Linked DNA regions of Variovorax paradoxus. The protein of the gene in region 1 interacts with the protein of each later gene in a pairwise test. Links are inferred from orthologs where the notes say so. Each region holds a gene or a part of one and is shown in the gene's direction. Other genes may lie near its edges.

Region 1 (4,441 bases):
CCGGCGGCGGGCTGGATCGCGGGGTGGTCCATGCGGATGATCTCGCGCTTGAGCTTCACCAGCATGCGCCGGAAGGGCTGCGTGGCCGACCAGCTTTCCTTGGTTTCGAGGTCGGCAAAGCGCGCATCGGCACGCAGGTCGGCCAGGAAGGCGTGGATGGCCTGCGCCGTGCCTGCCAGAAACAGGTTGATACCTTCGGGCGCCAGCAGGATGGTGCCCATGAGGCCCAGGGCCTGCGCGCGGTCGCGCAGGGTCTCACGCAGCACGGGGCTGTCGTTGATGCCCACGAACTTGTAGGCGGCGATATTCAAAATCTCTTGCACGGGGCGGGATTGTAGGGATCACCGCACCACATCGTGGGGTGGCGCTTCCTACAATCGACGGATGTTTGTTCACCTGCGTCTGCACACCGAGTTTTCCGTCGTCGATGGCACGAATCGAATCGACGAAGTCATCAAGGCCGCCGCTGCCGACAAGCAGCCCGCATTGGCCATCACCGACCTGAACAACCTGTTCGGGGCGGTCAAGTTCTACAAGCAGGGCCGGGGCAAGGGCGTCAAGCCCGTCATCGGCGCTGAAATCTTCATCGACGGGCTGGGCAAGGAGCCCGGCGCGTTGACCCGCCTCATCCTGCTGGTGCAGAGCACCGAGGGCTACCTCAACCTGTCGGAGCTGCTGGCCCGCGCCTGGACGCAGAACGTGAGCCGCGGCCAGTCGCAGGCGGCCTGCAAGCTCGAATGGCTGCAGGAGCTGCAGGGCGGCCTGATCGCGCTGTCGGGTGCACAGGCCGGGCCGCTGGGCCAGCCGCTGCTGCAAGGCCAGGAAGAGCGCGCCGCCGAGCTGGCGCTGCAGCTCGCGGGCATGTTCCCGCACCGCTTCTACATCGAGCTGCAACGCGCCGGCCGCCCCGAAGACGAGCCGCACGTGATTGCCGCGGTGAAGCTCGCGGCCCGCCTGAAGCTGCCGGTGGTCGCCACGCACCCAGTGCAGTTCGCCGAACGCCAGGACTACGAAGCGCACGAGGCGCGCGTGTGCATTTCCGAAGGCGAAATTCTGGGCAACCCGCGCCGCGTGCGCAAGTTCACCGAAGAGCAGTACTTCAAGTCGAGCGCCGAGATGCAGGCGCTGTTCGCTGACGTGCCGAGCGCGCTGGCCAACACGGTCGAGATCGCCAAGCGCTGCAACCTCACGCTGGTGCTCGGCAAGCCGCAGCTGCCCGACTTTCCGACGCCCTTCATCGCCGAAGGCGTGCGCATGCCGATCGACGAGTTCTTCCGCCAGGAATCGTTCGAGGGCCTCGAGGTGCGGCTGAAGCACCTGTACCCCGACGAAGCCAAGCGCGAGGCCGAACGGCCGCGTTACGTGGAACGCCTCGAGTTCGAGATCAACACGATCCTGAACATGGGCTTCCCCGGCTACTTCCTGATCGTGGGCGACTTCATCAAGTGGGCCAAGGAAAACGGCTGCCCCGTGGGCCCGGGCCGGGGCTCGGGTGCGGGCTCGCTTGTGGCCTACGCGCTGAAGATCACCGACCTCGATCCGCTCGAATACAAGCTGCTGTTCGAACGTTTCCTGAACCCCGAACGCGTCTCGATGCCCGACTTCGACATCGACTTCTGCCAGGGCAACCGGGACCGCGTGATCGACTACGTGAAGGACAAGTACGGCCGCAACGCCGTGAGCCAGATCGCCACCTTCGGCACCATGGCCGCGCGCGCGGCCATCCGCGACGTGGGCCGCGTGCTCGACATGAGCTACATGTTCTGCGACGGCATCAGCAAGCTGATTCCGAACAAGCCGGGCATGTCGGTCACGCTGCAATATCCGCCCGCGACCAAGATCGAAGGCGACAAGAACAACTACGCCATCGAGATGGAGCCGCAGCTCGCGGAGCGCATCGAGAAGGAAGAAGAAGTCCGCATGCTGGTCGAGCTCGCGCAGAAGCTCGAAGGCATGACCCGCAACATCGGCATGCACGCCGGCGGCGTGCTCATTGCACCGGGCAAGCTCACCGACTTCTGCCCGCTGTACCAGCAGCCCGGCAGCGAATCGGCCGTGAGCCAGTACGACAAGGACGACGTCGAAGCCATCGGCCTCGTGAAGTTCGACTTTTTGGGTCTTGCGACGCTCACCATCCTGGAGATTGCGCGCGAGTTCATCATGAAGCGCCACAAGGGCCAGGAGAACTTCGCGTTCGAGAACATCCCGCTGAACGACGGGCCGACCTACCGCCTGTTCTCCGACGGCAAGACCGAGGCGGTGTTCCAGTTCGAATCGCGCGGCATGCAGGGCATGCTGAAGGACGCGCGGCCCACGCGCCTGGAAGACCTGATCGCGCTGAACGCGCTGTACCGCCCGGGCCCGATGGACCTGATTCCCAGTTTCGTGGCGCGCAAGCACGGCCGCGAAGACGTGGAGTACCCGCACCCGGCCGTGGCCGAGATGCTCTCCGAGACCTACGGGATCATGGTCTACCAGGAGCAGGTGATGCAGACCGCGCAGATCCTGGGCGGCTACTCGCTCGGCGGCGCCGACTTGCTGCGCCGCGCGATGGGCAAGAAGAAGCTCGAGGAAATGGCCGAGCACCGCGAGAAGTTCCGCGCGGGCGCGCTGGCCACGCACGGCATCGTGCAGGACAAGGCCGACGAAATCTTCGACTTGATGGAGAAGTTCGCGGGCTACGGCTTCAACAAGTCGCACGCCGCCGCCTACTCGCTGCTGGCGTACCACACGGGCTGGCTCAAGGTCCACTACACGGCCGAGTTCTTCTGCGCGAATATGACCGTGGAAATGGACGACACGGACAAGCTCAAGCTCTTGTTCGAAGACGCCCAGAAGAACTTCAACATCACCTTCGAGCCGCCGGACGTGAACCGCGGCAACTACCGTTTCGAGCCGGTCACCAACAAGATCATCCGCTACGGCCTGGGCGCCGTGAAGGGCACGGGCCAGCTCGCGGTCGAGGCCGTGGTGCGTGCGCGCGAAGAGGGCGGGCCGTTCAAGAGCCTGTACGACTTCTGCGTGCGCATCGACCGCCAGCGCATCAACAAGCGCACGGTCGAAGCACTCATCAAGGCCGGCGCGTTCGACGCGATTCAGCAGAACCGCGCATCGCTCATTGCCTCGGTCGACCGCGCCTTCGAGTTCGCCAACGCCACGGCGGCCAATGCGTCGCAGGTCGACATCTTCGGCGACTGCGAACACGGCTCGGCCACGCAGGAGCCCGACTTGGTCGACGCCACGCCCTGGGGCGTGAAAGAGCGCCTGACCTTCGAGAAGACGGCCGTCGGCTTCTACCTCTCGGGCCACCTGTTCGACGAGGTGGCGCACGAGGTGCGGCGCTTCTGCAAGCGCGAGATCGGCGACCTGCTCGACAGCCGCGACCCGCAGGTCATTGCCGGCATCGTGAGCGACTTCCGCGTGATCAACGGCCAGCGCGGCCGGCTGGCGATCTTCAAGCTCGACGACAAGTCGGAGTCGATCGACGCCACGGCCGACGAAGCGCTCATCAACGCCAACCGCAACACGCTGAAGGACGACGAGCTCGTCATCGTGAGCGGCAAGCTGCAGCCCGCGCGCGGTGGCTTCGAGGCGCGATTCCAGGTGCAGCAGGTGTGGGACTTGGCCTCGGCGCGCTGCCGCTTCGGCAAGTTCCTGCGCGTGGCAGTCAACGGCAAGGTGCCCGAGATCGCGCGCCTCCTGAAAGACTTTCCGGCGCGCACCGAGCAGACCGAGGTCGGCGATCTGGTGCACGGCCTGCCCGTGCGCCTGTCGATGGCGCGGGGCGGGGCGCAGGTCGAGTTGCAACTGGGCGAGCGCGCCAAGTTCTTCCCGACCGATGCGGCGCTTGCGAGCTGGACCGCGCAGGCCGAAGCGGGCAAGGCACAGGTCATCTACGATTGATCGGACCGCGCGAGCCTGGGGAACCCCCAGGCCTGTGCGCGGTCCATCTGTTGTTGCAACCTGGCCTTGGGCCACTCACAGGAGAAACGACCGCATGCATTTCAAGAAGATCCTCAAGACCACCGCGTTGACGTTCGGCGTGGCGCTGCCCATCGCCGCGGCCTGGGCCCAGTACGCCGGCCCGACGTCGGTGCCGAACCTGACGGTCAAGCAGTTGCTCGAAACCGGCCAAGACGACCAGCACGCCACGGTGCGCGGCTTCATCGTCTCGCACGACGGCGGCGAGCACTACACCTTTGCCGACGACACGGGCCGCATCAAGGTCGAGATCGACGCCAAGTACTTCCCTCCGGGCGTGAAGATCGACGACAAGGTGCGCGTCGAGCTCAGCGGCGAGTTCGACAAGGACCGGCTCACCGGCAAGACCGAACTCGACGTGAAGCGCGTCATCAGCGTCCTGCGCTGACCCCGGCCTTTGCGATGGCCTGCTCGACCTGGTCGAGCACGGCCTCGGGGGCGTGCAGCCAGTCCTTGGCCA
Region 2 (3,154 bases), 570 kb from region 1 along the record:
CTGGCCCGGCTTGCCATCAAATCCTGAAGTCCCGGTCATTTTTATAGACTTCAAAGGCATAATGAATTCCGCAATCAGACGGAATTTGATATGAATCTGCACCAGTTCAAGTTTGTTCAGGAAGCCGTGCGGCGCGGCCTGAACCTCACCGAGGCGGCCAAGGCACTGCACACATCGCAGCCCGGCGTCTCCAAGGCGATCATCGAACTTGAGGAAGAGCTCGGCGTCGAGATCTTCGCCCGCCACGGCAAGCGCCTGAAGCGCATCACCGAACCCGGCCAGCACGTCATCGCGAGCATCGAACTCATCATGCGCGAAGTGGGCAACTTGAAGCGCATCGGCGAGCAGTTCAGTGCGCAGGACAGCGGCACGCTGTCCATTGCCACCACGCACACCCAGGCGCGCTATGTGCTGCCGGTGCCCGTGGCCAACCTGCGCGAGGCCTATCCGAAGGTCAACGTGAGCCTGCACCAGGGCTCGCCCGACCAGGTGGCGCGCATGGTGATCGACGAAATCGCCGAGATCGGCATCGCCACCGAATCGCTCGACGGCTATGCCGAGCTGGTCACGCTGCCCTGCTACGAATGGCAGCACGTGCTGGTGCTGCCCAAGGACCACCCGCTGGCGGCCAAGGAGCGCGTGTCGCTCGAAGACCTGGCGGCCGAGCCGATCATCACGTACCACCCGTCGTTCACCGGCCGCACGCGCATCGACCATGCCTTTGCGCAGAAGAAGCTCACGCCGCGCATCGCGCTCGAAGCCATCGACTCCGACGTGATCAAGACCTACGTGCGCCTGGGTCTGGGCGTGGGCATCGTGGCCGAGATGGCCGTGCGCGACGAGTCGAACGCCGACCTCGTGGTGCGCCCGATGGGCCACGTGTTCGGCCAGAACATCGCGCGCGTTGCCTTCAAGCGCAGCGCCTACCTGCGCAACTTCGTCTTCAAGTTCGCCGAGCTGCTGTCCGACCGCCTCGACCGCAACCTGATCGCGAAGGCCCTGAGCGGCCATCAACAAGATTACGAACTCTGACCTTTCGCTTTTTCCCCCGCGACGACCGACCATGAGCACCGCCACCCCTTCGTCTTCTCCCCGCACGCCCGAGATCACCACCAAGCTGCCGGCTGTCGGCACCACCATCTTCACCGTGATGTCCACGCTCGCGGCCGAGAAGAACGCCGTGAACCTCGGCCAGGGCTTTCCCGATTTCCACTGCGATCCGAAGCTGCTCGAAGACGTGACCGCCGCCATGGCGGCCGGCCACAACCAGTACCCGCCGATGCCGGGCATTCCGTCGCTGCGCGACGCCATCGCCGCCAAGATCGAGGCGCTCTATGGCCGCAGCTACAGCGCCGCGACCGAGATCACCGTCACGGCCGGTGCCACGCAGGCGATCATCACGGCCATCCTGGCCATCGTGCGCCCCGGCGACGAAGTGATCGTGCTGGAGCCCTGCTACGACAGCTACGTGCCCAACATCGACCTGGCCGGTGGCAAGGTCGTGCGCGTGCCGCTCGTGCCCGGCACCTTCCGCCCCGACTTCGACAAGATCGCCGCCGCGCTCACGCCGAAGACGCGCGCGATCATCATCAACACGCCGCACAACCCGAGCGCCACGGTCTGGACCGAGGCCGAGATGCGCCAGCTCGAAGACCTGCTCGCGCCCACCGACGTGTTCGTGATCAGCGACGAGGTCTACGAGCACATGGTGTTCGACGACTCGCGCCATGAAAGCGTGGCGCGTTTCCGGGGCCTGGCGGCGCGCAGCTTCATCGTCAGCAGTTTCGGCAAGACCTACCACGTCACCGGCTGGAAGGTCGGCTTCGTGGCCGCGCCCGCGCCGCTGATGGCCGAGTTCCGCAAGGTGCACCAGTTCAACGTGTTCACCGTGAACACGCCGATGCAGCACGCGCTCGCGCAGTACATGGCGCGGCCCGAGCCGTACCTGGAGCTGCCGGCTTTCTACCAGCGCAAGCGCGACCTGTTCGCGGCCGGCCTGGCCGAGAAGACCCGTTTCAAGCTGCTGCGCAGCGAGGGCAGCTACTTCCAGTGCGTCGACATCTCGGCCGTGAGCGATCTCTCCGAGGCCGACTTCTGCCTGTGGCTCACCCGCGAGATCGGCGTTGCGGCGATTCCGCTGTCCGCGTTCTACGGCGACGGCTTCGACCAGCGCGTGGTGCGCTTCTGCTTCGCCAAGAAGGACGAGACGCTCCTCGCCGCGCTCGACCGCCTCGCGAAGCTCTGACGCCGGCGAGCCAGAGCATCCAGGCACCGCAATGGCGATGAACCGGCCGCGCTGGATCCTGCTGGCCCTGGGCCTGTCGTTCTTCCTGGTGGGCGTGGCCGACGCGTTCATGCCGCCACTGCACGGCAAGGACTACACCGCGCTCGACGTGGTGCATGTGTTCCTCATTTCGGCGCTGTGCTACATGTGGTGCCGGGCCGACGGCCTGGTGCGCGGCGTGCCCGCGCCCGGCCGCTCGGCGCTGCTTGCGGGCGTCTTTCCGGTGCTGGGCATTCCGGTCTACTTCTTTCGCACACGACCGTGGCGACGGGCGCTGCTGGCCACGCTGGGCGCCGCGGGATTCCTCGTGATGGGCCTGGTGCTGGCTGCCGTGGGTACCTTGTCGATCGAGTTCATGCGAAGCTGAAAGCCACCCGGATGAACTCCGCCCGCCTCGCCACGCGGGTCTGGGCGTGGGGCTGAACCCCCTGCTCTCCGACGACGCACGCGCCAAGCGCCGACGCCCACGGTAGGACAGTCCTGACCGCCGAAGGGGCGGCTCTCCGGCGCTTGCGGCGTCCCGGGGCGATGAGCATGAAGGCTCGTTACAACAAACGTCCCAGGAGAAAACCATGTCTCTCTCGTTCATTCTGCTGATCGTCCTGATCCTGCTGCTGATCGGCGCGCTGCCGAGCTGGGGTTACAGCCGGTCCTGGGGCTACGGGCCCAGCGGCGGCCTCGGGCTCGTGTTGCTGATCGTGGTGGTCCTCGTGCTCATGGGCCGCATATAGCGCCCACGCTGCCATAAAGAAAGCCCGCGTCGCCGCGGGCTTTTTTACGCCTGCAGTTGCGCCCAGGCCTTGTCGAGCCGCTTCACGCTCACCGGCTGCGGCGTGCGCAGCTCCTGCGCGAAAAAGCTCACGCGCAGTT

The links. The genes of interacting proteins can lie anywhere in the genome.
Region 2: the proteins of dnaE (region 1) and GFK26_RS23840 interact in binary tests that used the Escherichia coli proteins (3 or more experiments, as listed by UniProt). The link is inferred for Variovorax paradoxus from one-to-one orthologs.

What each region holds. Positions count from the first base shown.
Region 1 is NZ_CP045644.1:5,738,148-5,742,588, reverse strand. Bases 1-4,103 are described here. They hold dnaE (DNA polymerase III subunit alpha), read left to right. Parts: upstream 1-384; coding sequence 385-3,903; downstream 3,904-4,103. Other genes in these bases: GFK26_RS26510 (YgiW/YdeI family stress tolerance OB fold protein), read left to right, coding at 3,998-4,103; GFK26_RS26520 (sulfurtransferase), read right to left, coding at 1-323. Outside these bases: more of GFK26_RS26510, read left to right, coding at 4,104-4,369; GFK26_RS26505 (AAA domain-containing protein), read right to left, coding at 4,353-4,441. UniProt on the Escherichia coli protein: DNA polymerase III is a complex, multichain enzyme responsible for most of the replicative synthesis in bacteria. This DNA polymerase also exhibits 3' to 5' exonuclease activity. The alpha chain is the DNA polymerase catalytic subunit.
Region 2 is NZ_CP045644.1:5,168,987-5,172,140, reverse strand. Bases 339-3,154 are described here. They hold GFK26_RS23840 (pyridoxal phosphate-dependent aminotransferase), read left to right. Parts: upstream 339-1,063; coding sequence 1,064-2,245; downstream 2,246-3,154. Other genes in these bases: hrpA (ATP-dependent RNA helicase HrpA), read right to left, coding at 3,060-3,154; GFK26_RS23830 (DUF3309 family protein), read left to right, coding at 2,857-3,015; GFK26_RS23835 (rard protein), read left to right, coding at 2,277-2,651; GFK26_RS23845 (CysB family HTH-type transcriptional regulator), read left to right, coding at 339-1,032. Also shown: GFK26_RS23850 (sirohydrochlorin chelatase), read left to right, coding at 1-27; more of GFK26_RS23845, read left to right, coding at 91-338. UniProt on the Escherichia coli protein: Shows aminotransferase activity with methionine and histidine as substrates, and to a lesser extent also with phenylalanine.